DNA from 3 places in the Staphylococcus debuckii genome. Region 2 is predicted to be linked to each of the others. Evidence: riboswitches for the same ligand, from Rfam matches in the RefSeq annotation. Region 2 holds a riboswitch; each other region holds the start of a gene.

Evidence for each region. A riboswitch is a leader RNA that binds a small molecule or an ion and turns the genes downstream of it on or off. The one in region 2 is predicted to bind thiamine pyrophosphate.
Region 1: another riboswitch for thiamine pyrophosphate. It lies ahead of CNQ82_RS01925 (3-oxoacyl-ACP reductase); the one in region 2 lies ahead of tenA (thiaminase II).
Region 3: another riboswitch for thiamine pyrophosphate. It lies ahead of thiC (phosphomethylpyrimidine synthase ThiC); the one in region 2 lies ahead of tenA (thiaminase II).

What each region holds. Positions count from the first base shown of each region.
Region 1 covers NZ_CP033460.1:403,447-411,162, reverse strand. Annotated here, with positions in the region: gene CNQ82_RS01935 (YfcC family protein) at 1-1,030, opposite strand, end outside; gene CNQ82_RS01930 (hypothetical protein) at 1,172-1,369, opposite strand; TPP riboswitch at 1,516-1,618, shown strand; gene CNQ82_RS01925 (3-oxoacyl-ACP reductase) at 1,726-2,478, shown strand; gene CNQ82_RS01920 (LLM class flavin-dependent oxidoreductase) at 2,682-3,983, shown strand; gene CNQ82_RS01915 (hypothetical protein) at 4,107-4,445, shown strand; gene CNQ82_RS01910 (helix-turn-helix transcriptional regulator) at 4,451-4,636, shown strand; gene CNQ82_RS01905 (poly(glycerol-phosphate) alpha-glucosyltransferase) at 4,631-6,262, opposite strand; gene CNQ82_RS01900 (fibronectin-binding protein FnbA) at 6,336-7,716, opposite strand, start outside.
Region 2 covers NZ_CP033460.1:2,057,129-2,064,844, reverse strand. Annotated here, with positions in the region: gene CNQ82_RS09910 (transglycosylase family protein) at 338-1,108, shown strand; gene CNQ82_RS09905 (aggregation-promoting factor C-terminal-like domain-containing protein) at 1,320-2,018, shown strand; gene CNQ82_RS09900 (transglycosylase family protein) at 2,240-2,938, shown strand; TPP riboswitch at 3,052-3,149, shown strand; gene tenA (thiaminase II) at 3,216-3,902, shown strand; gene thiD (bifunctional hydroxymethylpyrimidine kinase/phosphomethylpyrimidine kinase) at 3,899-4,720, shown strand; gene thiM (hydroxyethylthiazole kinase) at 4,713-5,507, shown strand; gene thiE (thiamine phosphate synthase) at 5,508-6,146, shown strand; gene yidC (membrane protein insertase YidC) at 6,236-7,111, shown strand; gene CNQ82_RS09870 (GNAT family N-acetyltransferase) at 7,226-7,716, shown strand, end outside.
Region 3 covers NZ_CP033460.1:1,013,652-1,021,367, reverse strand. Annotated here, with positions in the region: gene trpS (tryptophan--tRNA ligase) at 1-454, shown strand, start outside; gene CNQ82_RS04720 (hypothetical protein) at 687-902, shown strand; gene thiC (phosphomethylpyrimidine synthase ThiC) at 991-2,736, opposite strand; TPP riboswitch at 2,910-3,007, opposite strand; gene CNQ82_RS04710 (MsnO8 family LLM class oxidoreductase) at 3,095-4,099, opposite strand; gene CNQ82_RS04705 (peptide ABC transporter substrate-binding protein) at 4,263-5,927, opposite strand; gene CNQ82_RS04700 (ABC transporter ATP-binding protein) at 5,943-6,986, opposite strand; gene CNQ82_RS04695 (ABC transporter ATP-binding protein) at 6,976-7,716, opposite strand, start outside.

The DNA of each region.
Region 1 (7,716 bases), 1.0 Mb from region 2:
GAATAACGACGATTCCTTTGGCGAAACCTACGATCATGGCGCCGAAGAGGATGTCTTTCATGCCGTCGATAAAGGCGTCGAAGGTTGCGTTGAGTCCGAGTCCGCTGATTAAGCCGGCGAGTAAGCCTGCCAGGACAAAGTTGGCGCTCATTTGGTTGAAGGTCCATTCGAAGCGGAAGATGCCATATACGTTGAAAATAATGGCGAGTACAATCATGCCGAGTGCTAAGGCTTGTCGTTTGGTAAAGCGTTCGTAGTCAATGGCTTTATGGCTGTCGCCTTCTTCTTGTTCAAGTGCATAAACGATACTCTTCTGTGGATTACGTTTTACCTTTCGGGCATAGAGCAGGACGGTAGTAATCGCAGCGGCTAGAATAAAGAGATAGATGACTGTTCTCAAGCCCCATCCTGAGAACATGGGAAGTTCTGCCACTGTTTGCGCAACACCGACTGTAAATGGATTAAGCATCCCGCCGATAAATCCGCTGGCAGCACCGAGTATGACCATGGCGGCTCCTGTCAGTGCATCATAACCGAGCGTGCGAGCAATAATAACACCAATCGGCACGAAGATAATAGTTTCTTCTGCTAAACCGATAGAGAATCCTAAGATGGAAAAGACGGTCATAGTGAGTGGAATCATTAGAATTTTCGAAGAGCCTAATGATTTTATGGCTTGGTTAATGCCGTTTTCAAAAGCACCTGTGCGATGGACAATACCAAAGGCGCCTCCGACTAAGAAGATGTAAAAGACTATTTCTCCCCCTGTTAATAATCCTTCGGGAACAGCACGGAATAAGTCTAGAAAGGATACGCCGTGTTGTGCAATTTCATGGTAAGACCCTGGAACTACAAGTGTTTGTCCGCCCTTTTCTTCTCGTTTGTATTCTCCAGCAGGAATAATATAAGTTAAAATGCAAGCTACGGCGATAATCATCATCAGTAAAGCGTAAGTATGCGGTGTTTTGAATTTAAATTTCCTGAGTTTCGATGGCTTCGGTTTGTCCTTTGTTTGTGTTGTCTCTGACATAAACATTACCCCTTTGTTTTTAGATGTCTGAATTTTCTTACTTTGTTAATTATAGCCTAATCTCGAGAGATTAAGCGGAGAATGTTTATGTTAGTATGTAGATACGAAAAGCTGAGACAATTTAATATGTCCCAGCTTTCTTTAATGTTTAACTTCTTCCTCAGCATTTGAATGGTTTTCGGCAGATTCATTCGTTGCTTCACCATTATTCTGTGCTTTTTCTGCTTCCCATTTCGCTTCTTTTTCCTTTTGTTTTGCTTTACGTTTCTTTTCTTCACGTACAGCCATAACAATGAAGCCGACTGCTAAAATTGGGAACGACATTCCTAACCAGAACATTCAAATCCCTCCATTCATTTAAATATTATCCGCTAGAATTCTCCCTTATCATAACACTTTCATTCACCAAATTTCACGTATTGCATACAAGATTCTCCTCTCCTTGACACCCTCTCAAATTCAAGCTACATTGAAAGTAACAAAAAGATACGCACTAGGGGTGTTTTTTCAAACTGAGATGAGGATTTCCTCAGACCCTTTGAACCTGATCTAGCTGAAACTAGCGTAGGAAAGTGTGAGATAACCGCAGAATGAGTAGGTTTAGTACTGACCTCAGACTGCCCTCTTGCCTACGCAGATTTTAACAATCATGCGTATTTTTTATGTCTATAATAGAAAAAAGGGAGCGGATTAACATGGCAAGAACAGTACTCGTAACAGGCGGTGCACGCGGTTTAGGCGCAGCAATCACTAAGACACTCGCAGAACAAGGGTTCAATATTATTATCAATTATAACCAAAGCAAAGATGCAGCAGAGCAACTCGTTCAAGAAATCGGAAACGAACGCGCTGTCGCAATACAAGCAGATGTCACAAATCGCGAAGCGGTAGACGCTTTGGTAAAAGAAGGCACTGAAAAGTTCGGTCAAATTGATGCAGTCGTCAATAACGCATTAGTCGGATTCAAATTTGATCCAACTGCCCAAAAAGCGTTTCCTGACATGAGCTGGGAAGACTACCAGCAACAAATCGACGGTACTTTGAAAGCAGCATTCAACGTAGTGCAAAGCGTAGTACCGCAATTCATCGAACATCAAGCAGGAAGTATTGTAAGTATCGGAACTAATTTATACCAAAATCCTGTTGTACCTTACCATGAGTACACAACAGCGAAAGCAGCTTTAATCGGCTTCACACGTAATATCGCTTCAGAATTAGGACAATACGGTATTACGGCGAATGTAGTCTCTGGTGGATTACTTAAAACTACAGACGCTAGTGCCGTGACAACACCAGAAGTCTTCGATTTAATCGCTCAAACTACGCCGTTGAAAAAGGTGACAACACCTCAAGATGTGGCCAACATGGTAGTTTATCTCGTTTCAGAACAAGCAAAAGGTATTACAGGACAAAATATTACAGTAGACGGCGGATTGACAATGAATTAAACAAGGTGCTTGAGAAGGCCGCTTTGATTCCGAGCAATAAGGAGAAATGAGCAGAAGACGTTCTTCAGTCTTCGGGGAATTTCGACTTATTGACAAGGAATCAGCCTTCGAAAGCCCGTCTATCAACCCAGAGGGCGCACTCTCAAGTTCTGCCCTCTTTCTCATGCTTTCTTTTTTAAAATTAAAAACAGAGGTGAATGGAAATGTCTGATCAGAAAGCGCAACTACATATTGGTGTCCTCATATTTGGTTGTGGTCATCACCAGGCTGCTTGGCTCATGCCTGATTCGAGTGTGGAACGTGTTGGAGATATTAATTATTACCAAGATTTGGCACAAATTGCTGAATGCGGCTTATTTGATGCGGTGTTCTTTGCTGATAATCAATCTTTTCCTGCGAAGGATGATACGTCGATGCCGGCGTTCTGGTTTGATCCGATTGTGAATTTAACTGCGATTTCACAGGTAACACATCATGTCGGTTTAGTTTCTACTATTTCGAGCACGTTCTCGAATCCTTATACGGCTGCAAGACAATTGTTGAGTCTGGACCATATTTCAGGTGGCCGTACAGGTTGGAACCTAGTTACTTCTATGACTGACCTGGAGTCTAAGAACCACGGGATGACAGAGTTGCCTAATCATGATGACCGCTATGCAATTGCTGAAGAATTTGCAGAAGTTATGAATGCCGCGTTTGAATCTTGGCACCCTGAGGATTTCAAACACGACCGTGATCAAAATCAACTTGTAGATTCTAAGAATATCCAGCCTTTTAATCATAAAGGTGTTAATTTTGCAGTTAAAGGACCGCTTTCAACACCGAGCAGTCCACAGGGCAAACCGGTAGCTATGCAAGCAGGCGCCTCTAAACAAGGTGTTGCTTTGGCTGTGAAATATGCGGATGCAGTGTATTCGGTTTCTTGGAATATTGAGCAAGCGAGAAATTTCAGAAAGCGTATGGATGCTGAAATTTCTAAGCAAGGTTACACTGACCGACGTCTCAAAATCTTCCCAGGTTTAGTCACTTATGTGGGTAAAACGCATGAAGAAGCTTTGGAAAAGAAAGCAGCTTTAGATGAAAAATTACCGATTGAAACAGCCTTAAAACAACTGAGCTTCTTTGTACAACAAGACTGCTCTGAGTGGGAATTAGATGCAAAAGTACCGGAGTTACCTCCTGTAGAGAAATTTACCGGACCAGTCGGACGTTATGAAACGGTATTGGAAATTATTAATGATACAGATCCTACTGTACGTGAATTATTAGGTTACTTGAATGCAGGAGGCGGCCATTTGACACTTATCGGTACGCCTGAAACTATCGTTGATGAAATGGAATACTGGTTGAATGAAGGTGTGGCAGATGGATTCAATTTGATGCCTCCCACATTGCCGGGCAGTCTTGAAGACTTTATTGATTTAATTGTTCCAGAATTGCAGAAACGTGGTTTATATCGCACAGAATATATTGGTTCAACATTTAGAGAATATTTAGGTGTTTAAGAAAAAGCAGAATCCATGTGATTCTGCTTTTTTGATAGTAAATGTAAAATAAGTTTGACACTTTTAAAAGAGTAATATAAGCTAAAGGTGTCAAATATATTTTACATATAGAGGTGCATCATTATGACAGAAACTATTATTTTAATTATTACAATCAATGCATTCTTTTTCATGTGGAGAGGTATTCATCGTTTCTTTCTACCATCTGAAATTGTAGATGTTAAAAATGAAAGTAATTATGATGAACGACAAAGTAAAATTTTTATGGAAGGTTTTGCTAAAAGCTTTGTAGGTTTAGTATTTGTCCTATCAATTAGTTTTATTTTTAGAACAAGCGGATTAGTCGATGCAAATAGAAGTTTAATTGGCAAATATCCTGAAGGCGTTTTTTTAGTAATCACTTTAGTTATGGTAGTCCTAAGTTATTTTTCGATTAAGCAAAAATACACATCTAAGGGTTGATTTCTTTGCAAAATAAAATAAAATATTATAGAAAACAAAATGGCATGTCTCAAGAGACTTTGAGTAAAAATGTCAATGTCTCGAGACAAACCATTAATGCAATTGAAAATAATAAATACGATCCTTCGTTAAGTTTAGCATTTCGAATAGCTAAACAATTCAAAGTGACGGTAGATGAATTATTTTCATGAATTATTTTCTTCTTTAAAGACATGTTGATATTGAACGTAACCTGAAACATAGTGTTCTATATCATCGATTCTAACCCGATAACCGTGGTGTTTAATGAAGAAAGTACCTAAGATTCTTGATGGGTTCTTAAAGTACATTGCGACTTCTGGATAAAAATATCCAGTTCGTTGATAGTCAGCTCGTGTGTGAATAGTATCAATAAGTTCTTCAACGTTAATCAACTTATCGACCACTCTTCCAAAGCCTTTTTCACGTGCTTTAGCAATAATATGGTAAGTCGCCATCAACATTTCCATAAACGTCGGGAAAGTTGTAATTCTATTCTTGATATAATCAAGATAGCTAGAGACGTTACGAATACCGAATTCGATATATTTCTGTTCGGGTTTAATTTGAATCAACTCATTTGTACAGTAACCGAGCCAATGATCGTGATATTGCCAATACTTTAATGAAATGAATCGTTCAAACATAGCTTGTACAGTTTCTAGCCACTTAGGATTGCCGTCAATTTGGTATAGACGCAATAAGGCTAATGCAGCTTCACCGTCATAATAAATGACACGGAATTTATCTTTGATTTCTAAGGTTGGATACTTTAATACGTGAACTGTTTGGGCCGTTTCTGCATCAATCATTGTTAAAATACCTTCTGCAACTTTCTGAGCTGCTTCTAAATATTTTGGATGGTCAGGGTCAATCTGTAAATATTCACATACTGCAAAGATAAATGCAGCATTCTGGCCTAATTTTATTTCATTAGTATTCTTTGTATCATCATAAATATGACCTACGCCATCTTTTTCATACAGATAGTTATCAATAAGATAATCAATTGCTTTATCTGCACTTGTTATATCCTTACCTAAATAATGAAGACCTTCGATCATGGCATAAGTAGAAGATGAATGTCTTAAATTATTGTAGAAACTGATTTTTTTATCGAAATGCGGAAAGTAACCATAGTTGAATTTACCATTAGGCTGTATCTCATCTTCCAAATGTTGTGTTGCAGTAGTAATCATTTTATCGATTTCTTGCGAAAGATTTTCCACTTTTCTTAAGCCTTTTTCACGACCTTCTGCACCTAAATTATATACTTTATGATCTTCAATAAAATAGCCTTTAGTATAGAACTTTGTAATATTTTTTCCTTCATAATCTTTATGTCTAAAAGCATTCATTTGTTTGGTATATTTTTTCAAGTAGTTATTAATATTATCTTCAGATAGGAAGAAAGATTTCTTATCTTTAGTTGGTCGTACAAATGCATTAATATTTATTTCTTCGGCCATAAAAGCACGATTCCAATTACTATCTAATACAATTCCGAAATCAACGTAATTTCTTCTCGTATCTTCTAACTCTTTTCTTACTTCATCATAAGATGTCTCTTCTGTACGATACACAAAATCGACTTTAACCCACTGAGGAAATTTTCCTGCTTTCTTTTTAAATTGTTCATATTGTTTAATAATATCTCGCTTAATATTTGAAGGGTTTTTCAACAGCTTAATAGTTGCTTTCATATTTGGATTTCCTAAACTGATAAAAATATAATCTTTGCCTAATAAATTCTTTTCTGCCTTTTGTAAAATTTGATCGACTTCGTTGGTTATATTCATGAGTTCAATCCCCTTCTTATTCTATATGTATGAAAAGGGCCGGAACAAAGTCCAGCCCTCTATTTAAATGATTTTATTGCTTTTTATCTTTCTTACGGCGTCCGAATAATAATGCTGAACCTAGGGCAGCAAACAATCCGCCGAATAAGCCAGCTTGTTTATTATTATCATTACCCGTATCTGGTAATTCTTTATCACCTGATCCATGATGGCCATTATCTCCATCTGTATCATGATGTGGTTCTCCTGGGTGATCTCCATCTGCGTCTGCATCGGCATCCGCATCAGCGTCAGCGTCTGTGTCATCGTCATCTCCGTCTGCTTCTCCTGATCCTTGTAGGTAAATATTTTCATTATCCCAAGTATAGTAATTATGATTTTGACCGTTTGGACCAGCATCAGAGGTCATTTCAGCTCTAGTTTTAATTGATTCACGATTGCCATCTTGAGCCTTACTATCTAAGACTATAACGTATTGACTACCATTAGAAGGTAAATTATGGAAATCTAATGTTAAAACTTCTTTACCGCTAGCATCTGTTGTATATTGCGGGTTGAAATTATATTTGGGATCATTCTTAACATTTGTTACATCTACCAAATTAGGATTACTTTCATCTAAATAATAACTTGGATTTAATTTTTCACCGTTTCGAACTTCGTATATTTTATAGCTAGTAACATCAGGATTCAACTGAGCTGAACTATCATTCGGTGTATTTTTACCTGGCCAATAATTATACAAATTCACTTTAGTATTATAAGCATGTTTAGCTTGTGGGTTTACATAAATAACTTGTTGATACTCTCCTGTTGCTTGGTCAGTATGTGTAATGAATGAATCAATATTTGATGAAACTTGCGAATCGTTAGTTCTATAATTGATTTGAACATTATCAGTAAATGATTCGCCAGCAACAGTAGTAGTTACAGGATAGTTCCCAGATGTTTTAGCTTCTGTTCTGTCAGCCCATAATGGCAATTCAAATTCACCTTTTACATTATCGTGTTTATCTACATAGTCAGTAAATGTATAAGTTAAAGAATTATCTTTTTCATTAAAAGCACCTGAAGCAACGACTTGGTTACCATTCATTAAATCTGGAATTTTAGTGCTTTGCGGTGTGCTGTTCCCAAAGTAATTTAAGTATTTGGGGAATTTAACTGTAAAATAATCACCAGATTTTACTGCGTCGGCAACAGTTAAGTCTACAGACATATCTGTGCTGCCACTGTCATTAGCTTGAACAGTTTTATTAGATAATTTGTAATTCGAAGCAGTTACTAAATTATCCACATTTGTTCCAGTCGGTGCTGCTTGTGTTGTTGCATCAGATGTTTCTCCACTTGATGCAGCGTTATTATCTGCTCCAGACGTTTCTGGTTTTGTTACGTTGTCATTATTGGAATCAAGCGACATTGCATATGTTTTAGCGTCAGTATTTTTAGTAGTA
Region 2 (7,716 bases):
CGTAATTTTTTTGGAATTGACATTCCTAATTCAGTAAATCAAGAGGGAATTTTCGGTGTAAAATTGAACTAAATCGCAATTTAATTATCTGAATAATTACATGTATATTACATAGTTACAAAGTTGTTTCTACTATTAAACACTGTCATGAAAGTCTATAAATACACCGTTAGCCACCTAATTAAATTGAAAATGCGTAATTTAAGCGTAAAAGAGCACTTGTTTTTTTTATTTCGCTGTAACCTGCACCCTGTTTTCAGATGATATAGTTATAACTGCAAATTGATGATATTAATCACGCGAAAAAAACAATTACCTTATAGGAGGATTTTTGGAAATGAAAAAATTATTAGTAGCTTCATCAGCATCAGCAGCATTATTTGCAGTAGGAGTAGGCGCGAACGCACATGCAGCCGAAGATAACAATGTAAATCAAGATCACTTAGCTCAAACAGCTTTAAATAATCCACAACAATTAAACCAAGCACCTGTACAAGAAGGCGCTTATAATATTGGCTTTGACAACTCTGGTTACAACTTCAACTTTAACTCAGATGGTACTAACTGGAGCTGGAGTTATAATGCAAACGGTGCAGCTCAACAAGCACCAGCACAACAAACTACACAACAACAAGCACCAGCAGCTCAACAAGCACCAGCACAAGAGCAAACTCAACAACCAGCTCAAACACAAACTCAACAACAACCAGCTCAAGAAACTGCACAACAACAAGCACCAGCACAAACTCAACAACAACCAGCTCAAGAAACTACACAACAACAAGCACCAGCACAAACTCAACAACAATCAACTCAACAACCAGCGCAACAATCAGCGCCAGCGCAACAATCAGCTGACTCTGGTTCAAGCAGTATCAACAGCCACTTACAAGCAATTGCTCAACGTGAATCAGGTGGCGACATTCATGCAACTAACCCATCATCAGGTGCTTCAGGTAAATTCCAATTCTTACAAACTACTTGGGATTCAGTAGCTCCTGCAGAATATCAAGGTAGACCAGCAGCTGAAGCTCCAGAAGCAGTACAAGATGCAGCAGCTCAAAAATTATATGACACAGCTGGTCCAAGCCAATGGGTAACTGCATAATTTAGAAATAAATATATTTTGAAATAACAATAAATCTGTTAGCGGATTATCATTCTCTGAATGGTAGTTCGCTTTTTTATTGTAATATTCATGTAAAATTTGATACATACTATTTATATTGTTGTAACCTATGATAAGTTTTTTGGTGCTATTATGAATACAGCAAATTAATCATATAAACTTTTTACCTTATAGGAGGATTTATTTTCAAATGAAAAAATTATTAGTAGTATCATCAGTAGCCACTGCCGCATTCTTAGCCACAGGAGCAGCTTCACATAACGCTCATGCAGCAGAAGTAAGCCAATCAGAACAACAATTAGCTGAAACAGCTCAAAATAACCCACAACAATTAAACCAAGCTCCAGTACAAGCAGGCGCTTATAACATAGATTTCGTATATAATGGTAACGAATATCACTTCGAATCAGATGGTTCTAACTTCAGTTGGAGTTACACTGGTTCAAATGGTGGAGCAACTCAACCAACTCAAGAAACAACTACACAAGCAGCACCAGTTCAACAACAATCTGCTCCAGTAGCACAACAAACATATCAAACTCAATCAACAACTAGCTACAGCAATTACAGTGCTCCAGTACAACAAAGCTATAGTGCTCCAGCTCGCAGCTATAACACTTCAGCAGTTTCAACTGGTGGATCAACTAAAGCTCAATTCTTAGCTGCAGGCGGTACTGAAGCTATGTGGAATACAATTGTAATGCCTGAATCAGGCGGTAACCCGAATGCAGTTAGTCCAAACGGATATATGGGTCTTGGACAAACTAAAGAAGGTTGGGGAACTGGATCAGTTGCAGATCAAACTAAAGGCATGATTAACTATGCAAACTCTCGTTATGGTTCACTTGCAAATGCAACTTCTTTCCGCGCATCTCACGGTTGGTGGTAAGCCGATAACGCTTTAATTAATAAATTTAATTTAACGTTTTACATCCAAAAAGCGGACTCCGTTCTTATTTTAAGAGCAGAATCCGCTTTTTTGTAATACATATGTAACTTATGAAACAAACTATTTATATTGTTGTAACCTATGTTATCGTATTAGATGCTATTATAAGTACAGCAAATTAATCATATAAAGTTTTTACCTTATAGGAGGATTTTTATTAAATGAAGAAACTATTAGTAACATCATCAGTAGCGGCAGCAGCATTTTTAGCAACAGGAGTAGCATCACACAACGCTGATGCAGCTGAGTTAAATACAGCAGAACAAACTAAATTAGCAGAAACTGCATTAAATAATCCTGCAAAATTAAATCAACATCCAGTACAAGAGGGTGCATATGAATTTAATTTCGAATACAAAGGTTATGACTTCCATTTTGAATCAAATGGTACATACTGGGAATGGAGTTATGCAGCAGCTGGAACTGTTCAGCAACCAACTCACGTAACTACTAGCCAAGCAGCACCAGCTCAACAACAAGCTGCACCAGTAGCAAAACAACAAACACAATCATATTCTTATAATATGCAATCACAATCTTATAACAATAATTCAAATTACAGCTACAACACTCAATCAACAAGCTATAGTGCACCAGCTCAATCATATTCAGGCGGATCTAGCAACATTCCTGCAGCACTACAAGCAATTGTATACCGTGAATCACGTGGTGATATCCATGCTGTTAACCCTGACTCAGGTGCAGCAGGGAAATATCAATTCTTACAAACTACATGGGATGCAGTAGCACCAGCAGGTTGGAAAGGTGTAAACCCAGCTAGTGATCCAGAATATATTCAAGACCAAGCAGCATTAACTTTATGGGATAATGGTAACGGTGCAGGACACTGGGCATATTAATATTTAAACTACAGTCGGGACTTTTGTCTCGGCTTTTTTCTTTTTCAATTCTTTAATATTGCATAACATTAAGGGGTTTGATACATTTAAACTGTATTAATCATTAAATTATATAGAACTGCTAGGGGCGCCTTATGGCTGAGATAGTTGTACTAGACCCTTATAACCTGATTTGGTTCGTACCAACGTAGGAAAGTAGTATATTAAGAATAAAGATTCTAATATTTTACTGCATTCCTGCGAAGGTTTGCAGTTTTTTTATTGGGAGGATTTAGAAATGAATTTTGCTGAATCATTAGAAAGAGACGCACAACCTATTATTGATGAAATTTATCAAGACCATTTCATTCAAGAATTATTAAAAGGTAATATTGAGAAAGAAGCATTACGTCAATATTTGCGTGCCGATGCATCTTATTTAAGAGAGTTTGCGAATATATATGCACTATTAATCCCTAAAATGCCAGATTTAAATAGCGTACGTTTTCTAGTTGATCAAATTCAATTTATTGTAAATGGTGAAGTAGAAGCGCATGAATTTATGGCTGATTATATTGGTGAAAATTACAACGAAATTGTTCAAAAAAAGGTTTGGCCACCTAGTGGGGACCATTATATTAAACATATGTACTATAACGTCTATGCGCATGAAAATGCTGCATATGCGATTGCTGCAATGGCACCTTGTCCTTACGTATATGCAATGATTGCCAAACGCGCAATGAAAGACCCAGAATTAAATAAAGATTCTATTTTAGCAAAATGGTTTGAATTTTATAATACTGAAATGGACCCATTAATTGACGTACTAGATGATTTAATGAACCAACTCACTGCTCATATGTCAGAAGCGGAGAAAAAGGAAGTAAGAGAGAATTATTTACAAAGTACAGTTCATGAATTGAACTTTTTCAATATGGCTTATACAAGTGAAAAATGGCAATTTGGAGGAGAAAGAGTATGAATAAACCTAAAATAGCTTTAACCATTGCAGGTACAGATCCAACAGGCGGGGCAGGCGTAATGGCAGATTTGAAATCGTTTCATGCATGCGGTGTGTATGGAATGGCTGCAATTACCAGTATTGTGGCGCAAAATACCAAAGGTGTACAACATATTCATAATTTAGACGTATCATGGATTAAAGAACAGCTTGATAGTGTGTTTGATGATGAATTACCTCAAGCTATTAAGACTGGAATGATTGCAACCAAAGAAATGATGGAACTGATTCGAGAATATTTAGAAAAGCATCCAGAAATCCCTTATGTAATCGACCCTGTTATGCTTGCTAAAAGCGGTGATTCTTTAATGGATGATGCAGGTAAACATGCATTGCAAGAAATCTTGTTGCCGTTAGCTGATGTGGCTACGCCGAATTTACCAGAAGCTGAAGAAATAGTAGGTTTCAAATTAGATACTGAAGACGCAATTAAAAAAGCTGGAGACATCTTTATCAATGACATCGGTTGTAAAGGTGTAGTTATTAAAGGCGGGCACATTGAGGATAAAGCCATTGCGAAGGATTATCTTTTTACAAAAGATGGTTTAGAAGTTTTCGAAAGTGAACGTTATGATACTAAGCACACACATGGAACTGGCTGTACCTTCTCAGCGGTTATCACAGCTGAATTAGCAAAAGGTAAATCGATTTATGATGCAGTTAAAAAAGCTAAAGATTTTATTGCTTTAAGTATTAAATATACACCGGAAATCGGCCAAGGCAGAGGACCTGTGAACCATTTCGCGTATATGAAGAAAGTAGGACTAGATGATGAGTAATGTATTAAATCAAATTAGATCAGAACATCCATTAGTAATTTGTTATACCAATGATGTGGTTAAGAATTTTTCAGCCAATGGTTTATTAAGTTTAGGGGCAAGTCCAGCAATGAGTGAAGCACCTCAAGAGGCAAAGGATTTCTATCCGGTAGCAGGCAGTGTCTTAATCAATATTGGTACTTTAACTAAAGAGCATGAGCATGCGATGTTGACTAACGGCAAGATTGCTAATGAAACGGATACACCTTTAGTCTTTGACCCAGTAGCAGTAGGGGCGTCACAGTATCGTAAAGATTTCTGTAAAAACTTTTTAAAACAAGTTAAGCCGACTGTTATTAAAGGGAATGCTTCAGAAATTTTAGCATTAATTGATGATTCAGCAACTATGAAAGGTACAGATAGTGCTGATAATCTTGATATTGTGGATATCGCTAAGAAAGCTTACCAAGAATATCAAACAGCGATTATTTTAACTGGAGAATCAGATGTTATCGTCCAAGATGATAAAGTCGTTAAATTGCAAAACGGTTCGCATTTCCTTGCTAAAATCACTGGGGCAGGCTGCTTATTAGGTGCAGTTGTGGGAGCCTTCTTGTTCCGTGACACACATCCTTCAATTGAAACATTAGTTGAAGCGGTCTCTGTTTATAATATTGCGGCTGAGCGAGCAGAACAATTAAGTGACAGTAAAGGTCCAGGTACTTTCTTAACGCACTTTATTGACGCGCTTTATCGTATTGACACAGATGCTGTGAATGAAAACCGTCATGTTGAAGAGGTGGAATAAGTGTTTAAAGCAGATGATTTAAAGGTCTATTTTATTTGCGGAACTCAAGATATACCTGAGGGTCGAACAATTAAAGAAGTACTGACAGAAGCACTTGAGGGCGGTATTACACTATTTCAATTTCGTGAAAAAGGACCAGGTGCGAAAACTGGAAAAGAGAAAGTAGCCTTAGCTGAAGAATTGCAAACACTTTGTAGTGCTTACGATGTACCCTTTATTGTGAATGATGATGTTGAATTAGCTGAAGCAATCGATGCAGATGGGGTGCATGTAGGGCAAGATGATGAAACGGTAGACGCTTTCATTAAGCGTTTTAATGGCAAAATAATCGGTTTGAGTGTGGGCAACTTAGAAGAATTAAGTCAATCGGATTTAACTCATGTGGATTATATAGGTGTAGGACCTATTTTCAGTACGCCTTCTAAAGACGACGCCAGTGCACCTGTAGGTCCTGAAATGATTGAAACGTTACGTAGGGAAGTTGGTGCTTTACCTATTGTCGCAATTGGAGGCATTTCTCTAGTTAATGTACAAGAAGTTGCTAAGACCTCTGCTGATGGTGTATCAGTCATTTCAGCTATTGCAAGAAGTTCCAACGTTACCGAAACCGTACAAAATTTCTTACAATATTTTAAATAGTTAAGGATTTCACAAATTTTTTGTTTTCTACTGCTATTGGGTTATGGTAAAATTATCTTTATGTGAATAATACCAATAGAGGTGGAAAAATGAAGAAAAAAGCATTATTGCCTTTGCTTTTAGGGATTATGGTTTTTCTTGCTGGTTGTGATTACTCTAAACCTGAGAATCGTACAGGCTTCTTTTATAATACGTTTGTAAAAAATATGGATAACATAATTCATTGGCTAGGGTCTCATTTTAATAATGATTATGGTTTAGCGATTATTGTGTTAGTACTTGCTATTCGTATCATTGTATTGCCATTTATGTTATCAAACTATAAGAACAGCCACATGATGCGTGAAAAGATGATTATCGCCAAACCAGATATGGACGCGGTTAAAGAAAAAGTGCAACGCGCTCGTACACAAGAAGATAAAATGGCAGCTAACCAAGAGATGATGGAAGTTTATAAGAAATATGATATGAATCCGATGCAAAGCATGTTAGGTTGCTTGCCAGTATTGATTCAAATGCCTATCATCATGGGATTATTCTTTGTATTGAAATATCCTTCTCCAGGAGGAATTACAGAGCATTCTCATTTCTTATGGTTTAACTTATCCAAACCAGATATTTGGATTACGATTATTGCCGGTGTGCTTTACTTTATACAAGCTTATGTTTCAACTTTCAGTATGCCGCCTGAACAAAAACAAATGAGTTACATGATGATTATTATTTCGCCAATCATGATTATCTGGGTTTCATTAAGTTCAGCTGCTGCACTTGGTCTATATTGGTCAGTCAGCGCCGCATTCTTAGTAGTTCAAACATATGTTGCAAATAGTTATTACTCTAAGAAGGCAAAGGAAGAAGTTGCACCAATGATTGCGGCTTATGAGAAAGAACATGGCAAATCGGGTAATGGTAAAACGAAAAACACCCAAGTCGTTTCTAAGAAAAATAAAAAGAAAAAATAGATTTGAGAGAAGAAGATCAGTTGTAACCGAAAAGTTGCGACTGATTTTTCTTTATTTAAATTGAAAATAGGGAATAAGAATTCAAAGGGTAATTAATACAGGAGGGTCCAGAAAATGAAAATTGTAAGAGTGACAACTGATGATATTAAAGAATTACAGACAATCAGCTTTAGAACATTTGATGATACTTTCAGAGAAATGAACCATCCAGATAAGTTAAAAGATTATCTTAATAATGCATTTACTTATGATAAGTTGCAACGTGAAGTCGAACATCCTAACTCGTATTTTTATTTTTTGTATGACAATGATAAAATTGTGGGTTATCTGAAATTAAATGTTGGAGCAGCTCAAACTGAAGATATTGCTTCAGATGCATTAGAAGTTGAAAGGTTATATATTTTAAAGAATTACCAACATCATGGTTATGGTAAAAAGCTCATGAACTTTGCAATCAACTTTGCTGTGGAAGAAGGTAAGCAAAGCATTTGGCTTGGAGTATGGGAGAAAAATGAAAATGCTATCAAATTCTATGAACACTTCGGATATAAAAAAGTCACAGAGCACGAATTTAAAATGGGAGACGAAATTCAAACAGACATTAT
Region 3 (7,716 bases), 1.0 Mb from region 2:
CGGACGTGTAATGAGTTTGCAAGATCCAACTAAAAAGATGAGTAAGAGTGATGACAATACTAAAAACTATATCTCATTATTAGACAATCCTAATACAGCAGCTAAGAAAATTAAAAGTGCCGTAACAGATTCAGATGGTATTATTAAATACGATAAAGATAACAAGCCAGGCATCAGTAATTTATTAAGTATCTACTCTAGTCTTACTGACGAATCTATTGCAGAGATAGAAGCTCGTTATGAAGGCGAAGGATATGGTAAGTTTAAAGGTGACTTGGCAGAAGTCGTAAAACAATTCTTAACTGATTTCCAAGAACGCTACGAAAGCTATTATCATTCTGAAAAATTAGATGATATCTTAGACCTTGGCCGCGACAAAGCGATTAAAGCTTCTGCGCGTACATTAGAAAAAATGGAACGTGCAATGGGACTAGGTCGTAAACGTAAAAAATAACATTCATTTTAAAAGGAATTGCACCCATTTTAACGCGGGTGCAATTTTTTATTTGAATCCCTATGAGATTTGTACAACTTTATATTTATCCGTTAAAGAAAGTGTCGTATAATAATATAAATACATCGAAACGGAGTGACTTACTTTGCAATTACATCCTTTTAGAATCCTTTTGTATGTTGGTTTATTTCTATACTTACTTTTCAATTTATTTGTAAATTATTATGCAGCTTTGAACTACGCACTCTTCATTTTAGCTTTCGTAATATTTGCAGGTATCTTGATTAAAAAATTATATCATGGCGGTCATTTTCACTTTAACAATAAGAAAACTAATAAAAACGCTTCCGAAACTTTAAGTTCCATACAAAGCTCTGATGCTTTCTGGATAATTACAAGTCTCATTATCTACGTTGAGACAATGCTGCTTGCAGTTATTCATCATTAGCAGAAATAGGACGAAACATAAAATCACTGTCTCATCCTGTTCCATAAAGACAGCCGACACATTCCGTGCCGGCTACTTCTTCTTTGTTTTATTGATATATTTTACTGCCTTGATTCACAAAGTCTTGTGCTTTTTCTTTCATCGCTTCTTGTCTTTCTTTTTCATCAAAATGGTTTTGACGTAAATCATGAGAAATACGCATTGAACAGAACTTAGGTCCGCACATACTGCAGAAATGCGCTACCTTCGCTGATTCTTTCGGTAGCGTTTCGTCATGATATTCACGCGCACGTTCAGGGTCTAGAGATAAGTTGAATTGATCTATCCAACGGAATTCAAAGCGCGCTTTACTTATAGCGTCATCACGTTCTGTCGCACCAGGCAAACCTTTCGCTAAATCTGCAGCATGGGCAGCGATTTTATAAGTAATTACACCTTCACGTACATCATCTTTATTTGGTAATCCCAAATGTTCCTTAGGCGTAACATAGCAAAGCATTGCAGTGCCGTGACTAGCAATTTGAGCAGCTCCTATTGCTGAAGTAATATGGTCGTATGCTGGAGCAATATCTGTTGTAAGCGGTCCTAAAGTATAAAACGGCGCTTCTTTACAATAGAAATCAGCTAAATCTTGGTTTTCTTTAATCTTATGCATCGGAATATGACCTGGACCTTCAATCATCACTTGTACATCATGTTCCCAAGCAATATCTGTCAATTCTCCTAATGTCTTCAATTCAGAAATTTGGCTTTCATCATTTGCATCATAAATGGAGCCTGGACGTAAACCGTCGCCTAGAGATACTGCAATATCATAGCGATTTAAGATTTCACAAATGTCACCAAAATGCTCATATAAGAAGCTTTCTTCATGATGTGCTAAGCACCATTGCGCCATAATAGAGCCTCCGCGTGATACGATGCCTGTCAAACGATCTACTGTCAACGGTACATAGCGTAATAACACGCCTGCATGAATTGTGAAGTAATCCACGCCTTGCTCTGCTTGTTCTATTAATGTATCTCTATAAATTTCCCAAGTTAAATCTTCCGCTACTCCATTCACTTTTTCTAAAGTTTGGTAAATTGGAACTGTACCTACTGGAACTGGAGAGTTTCTTAATAAATATTCGCGTGTCGCATGAATATTTTTCCCAGTAGATAAATCCATGATAGTGTCAGCGCCCCAGTGTGTTGCCCAAACTAACTTTTCAATTTCTGCTTCAATGGATGAAGAAACAGCTGAATTCCCAATATTAGCATTAATTTTCACTTGGAAATTCTTACCGATAATCATCGGCTCTGACTCCGGATGATTGACGTTGTTAGGAATAATAGCGCGTCCTCTCGCAATTTCATCACGGACAAATTCTGCTTCTACACCTTCACGTACTGCAATAAATTTCATTTCCTTTGTAATGATGCCTTGCTTAGCATAATGCATTTGAGTAATTCTTTTGCCTGCTTTAGCGCGCTTAGGCTGATATTGGAAAGGTGTCTCTACAAATTTACGATGCCCTTCCTTTTTGAAGCCATTATCAATAGACTGCACCTTGCGTCCTTCGTAACTTTCAACATCGTTGCGTGCTTTAATCCAATCAGAACGTAAATCTGGAATCCCTTTTTGAACATCTACTTCATAGCCTTCTTCATGGTATGGGCCTGCAGTGTCGTAAACGACAAATGGTTGATTTTCTTCCGTACTGTATTCAGTTACCGTATCACTTAATTCAATTTCTCTGAAGGGAACACGAATATCCGCTTCTGCACCTTGTTTAAAAATTCTGCGACTTGCCGGGAATCCTTTTTTCAATTCAATTTCTTCTTGTTTCATTAAAAATAGCCTCCTCAAAATCAAAGCTAGGAGGAATATTTGCCAAAAAATACGTGATAAAATAAAAAACGCATTCATTTAATTTATGAATGCGCAGCAAAGAATTTATATTTAGGAATTCATAATAAATACACTAATATACAATGTCTTTATTATTAAATCCACACTTATCTCATCAATTATAAACGCTTCCCTACGCTAGTGCTAACTAGATCAGGTTCAAAGGGTTGATAATTATCTTTCAGCCAAATAGGCACCCCTAGCAATGAATTATTTAATTTACAAATTTATGATAACATTCAATATTTTATTATACAAGTCAATTTTAATTATGAAGTAATCATAATCTGAATCTATCTTAGGAAGTGGCAGGCGCTAATTGTTTTACAGTATTCATTCTTAATTGATGACTTTGCACAGGCATATGCAGCATCCATTCATCTATTAATCCACTGCGATTAATATTATCGAGTGTAGCTGTCACCTCTTCTTTAGTCCCACTGATAATACGCATTCTCTTCTCGACTACTTCAAAGCTTGCAGTAGATTCAGCTTTAAATTCTTCTACTTGTTGTTTCGTATTTAACACGATTCTTTCTCCACTATCAAAAAGAAGTTCGTAATGACGTTGTGAAAAACGAAATGGCAACTTTTGCGAACCATCTGCAGTAACGACAGCTGGTATGCTGACAATAAAACGACCTTCAGGATAAAGTGAATGATAAGCTTCGGCTGCTTCTTCAAGCGCTGATTGGTCAGAATTAATGAAGTATGCATAAATTATACCTGTTTTCGTTTCGGCTGCTTGTAGCGCTGACTTTTTACTAGCACCTAATAAATAGATTGGGACGGGTTGATTATTTTCCTCTCTGTGTGCTGTCCGTATACCATGATAAGTTGACGCCTCATCAAAATTTCGTTGGTTCAGATGATTTAAAAGCGAAAACTTTTCATTAAAGGATGGAAGCGGCTTTTGCAATTCTTCTTGCAAAATATCTACAACTTTTGGAAATCCTCCTGGTGCCTTTCCTACACCTAAATCTACACGATGGTCAGAAAGTTCATCTATCATATGAAATTGTTCAATGACTTTCAGCGGATGATAGTGTTGCAACATTACTCCACCAGAACCTATACGCAACCGTTTTGTATGATCCAGCAAATACATCGTTAAAATTTCTGGTGAAGTTCCCACTACATCTTTGAGGTTATGATGTTCTGATACAAAGTATCTTGTATAACCTAACTCATCAGCGAGTTGTGCAAGTTCTAGCGTATGATTAAGCGCTTCTTTGACTGTTTGTCCTTTAATAATAGGTGTTTGATCCAGTATACTAATCGGCAACATGGACATTCCCTCCATCCATAATCTCTTTTAATGCCATAGTATGAGCAATTGTATATGAAGTCAATTTGCTCGCTCTAGACATAAAAAGAAACTGGAACAAATTAATGTCCCAGCTTCTATCTGCTAAATTAGCAACAATTATTTAAGTTGAAGTGAACTTCTCCCATTAAAGACCACTTTATTTATCTTTCTTTTTCTTTCCTGTTTCTCTATCGATGCTCTTATCAATATATGCATGTTTCAATGAATCCTTGCCACCAACTTGGTGATAAACCACACCTTTAATTTGTGGATTTTTCAAGTATGCTCTACCCTGTTGATAAAGTGGCGCAACTGGAGCTTCACTCAACATAAATTCTTCGGCGTCTTTTAATTTATTTATTCTTTCATCAGGTTTCTTTAAAAGAGGACCATTGGCTTCTTTCAACATATCATCATAATGTTTACTGCCCCAATCTGTATTATTTTGAGCATTTCCAGTAGTCATAGTATCTAAGAATGCCATTGGATCAGGATAATCAGGCCCCCATCCAGATATAGACATAGAATAATTCATTGATAATTCTGCAGTTACACGTTGTTTAAATGGTAATTGTTTTATATTGATTGTTACCCCTGGCAAATTCTTTTCGATTTGCGATTTGATAAATTGTGCTGAAATTTTAGAGGAAGCTGTATCTTGGGTATTTAAAGTGAAAGTAAATTTATCTTTTCCAAGTGCTTTCTTCGCTTTTTCAAAATGAGATTTAGCTTCATTCGTATTATATTTCAGCGGAGATTTCACTAATGATGCATAATCTTTTCCATCTTTAAGAATAGCCGTTTCCTTTGCAGTGAATCCATCAAATGGTGACGAACCATTATTTAACACGGTATCAACATAATCTTTTTTATTGATAGACTGTGCAATGGCATAGCGCATGTCTTTATTTTTGAATTCTTTCTGTTGCTTTTCATTTAATTTTATAAAAAATGTAGAAGCAAATAATCTTTTAAACAAAGCTGGATTCTTTTTATATTTATCTACTTGTTCAGATGTTATTTCTGTAACATCAGCAGAACCTGTATCATATAAAGAAGCACCTGCTTGTTGGTCTTTTAAAATTTTATAGCTGACTTTGTCTAACTTAACTGCTTTTTTATCCCAATAGTCTTCGTTTTTTTCTAAAAGAATTTTATCTTCTACTTTCCAGTCTTTTACTTTAAATGGACCATTATAAACAACTTTATTAGCTGTTGTTCCATATCGCTTACCATATTTTTTAGCGATTTTTTCATTTTGCGGCATATATGTACCAAAGGCAAGCATTTGTTCAAAGTATGGTAATGGTTTATTTAATTCAATTTGAAGTTTATATTTATTTAAAGCTTTAACGCCTAATTTATCGGCAGGCATTTTACCTTCATTAATTTTTTGTGCATTTTTTAAGTCATACATAATATAGGCATATTCAGATGCCGTTTCTGGTTTTAAAGCTTTTTTCCAAGCAAAAACAAAATCATTAGCTGTAACCGGATCGCCATTTGACCATTTGGCATTTTTTCTTAAATCTATCGTCAATGTTTTACCACCGTTACTTTTTTTCGGCTTACTCTTTGCTACTCCTGGTTGAATCTTATCTTTACCATCTAAAGTATACAAACCTTCAAACACTTGATTATAAGTATTAAAAGATACTTCATCGGTAGCTAAAACATTATCTAATGTGCTCATATCCTGAGGAATTACTTCTCGATAAACTTGCCCTTTCCCGTCATAAATACCGCCGCCTTGACTGCACCCGCTTAAAACTAACCCTGCAATCCCAAGCATTAAGGCAAACGAAATTAATTTTTTCTTCATAATGCTTCTCCCCCTTTACACCGTTTGTTCTAATCTTTGTTTCAATTCTTCCGCTTCTTGATCCGTCACAAAAACATAATGATCAGGTTTGATTTCTTGCAGAGAGCGATTCGGATTTTCTTCTGCATTTTCTTTATAAGTAATACGTGTTCTTGTACGCTCACTTTCTGGATCAGGCTGTGGTACTGCTGATAACAAAGATTGTGTATAAGGATGTAAAGGATGATTATAAATTTCCTCCGCTGAACCGATCTCTACAATTTTACCGAAATGCATTACAGCAATACGGTCGGAAATATATTTCACCATCGATAAGTCATGCGCAATGAACAGGAATGTAATATTTTTTTCCTGTTGCAATTTCAACAATAAGTTGACAACTTGCGCTTGAATAGAGACATCCAATGCTGAAATCGGTTCGTCAGCAATGATGAATTCTGGTTCAACTGCCAACGCTCGGGCAATACCGATACGTTGTCTTTGCCCACCTGAGAATTCATGGGGATAACGGTTAGCATGTTCTTTATTCAATCCAACTGTCTCTAATAAATCATACACTCGCTTCTTACGATCTTTAGTATTCTTCGCTAATTTATGAATATCAATACCTTCAGCGATAATATCCATAACTTTCAATCTCGGATTAAGCGAAGCATATGGATCTTGGAAAATCATTTGAATTTTCTTATTGAATTTCAACATGTCTTTACGGTTTTTAATATCTTGAATATTAACCCCTTCGTAATACACTTCTCCGCTTGTTGCATCATTTAATTTAATCAGTGCTTTTCCTGTTGTGGATTTACCGCAACCAGATTCTCCCACTAAACCGAATGTTTCCCCTTTATAAATATCAAACGAAATATTTTCAATGGCACGGACTTCGTTACGTTTTCCAACATTAAAGTATTGCTTTAGATTTTTAACTTGAACTAATACTTCTTTATCTTCAGCTGGTTGGCGTTGTTCTTTTATTTCTGCTTGTTCTTTGTCAATTTTATCTTGCTTTTCTAATGCTCCGCTTGTTTCTTTAAAATCTTTATTTTGATTATCCTTCATTGAACGCCACCCTTTCTACACGTTCAGCGTGCTCAAATTTATTCGGCATTGCTCTTTGACGTTTAACCACCAATTCTGGCGGTTGTACTTTAGGAGAACGTTCATCCAACAGCCATGATTTTACAAAATGCGTCGGTGAAACTTGGAACCATGGCGGCGCTTCTTTAAAATCGATACCTAAAGCATATTGGCTTCTGGCTGCAAACGCATCCCCTTTAGGTGGATGTAATAAGTCAGGTGGTGTACCTGGAATAGCCACTAGTTCTGTTTCAGTACCAGTTTCTAAGTCAGGCATAGAAGATAATAATCCCCAAGTATATGGATGTTGTGGGTCGTAGAAGATTTCATCTACATCTCCTGTTTCTACCATTTGACCACCATACATCACTGCAACTCTGTCCGCTATATTGGCAACAACCCCTAAATCATGTGTGATAAAGATAATGGCCGTATCGATTTTCTTTTGCAATTCTTTCATCAAATCTAGAATTTGAGCCTGCATTGTTACGTCTAATGCGGTTGTCGGCTCGTCCGCAATGAGTACTTTAGGTTCGCAAGCTAAAGCAGTTGCGATAACAATACGCTGTCTTTGTCCTCCTGAGAATTGGTGAGGATAAGCTTTAAAACGCTCTTTAGCATTAGGAAGTCCCACCATATCTAAGATTTCCAGCGCTCTCTTCTTAGCTTGCGTTTTATTAAATCCTCGGTGTTTCATCAAAGGTTCCATAAC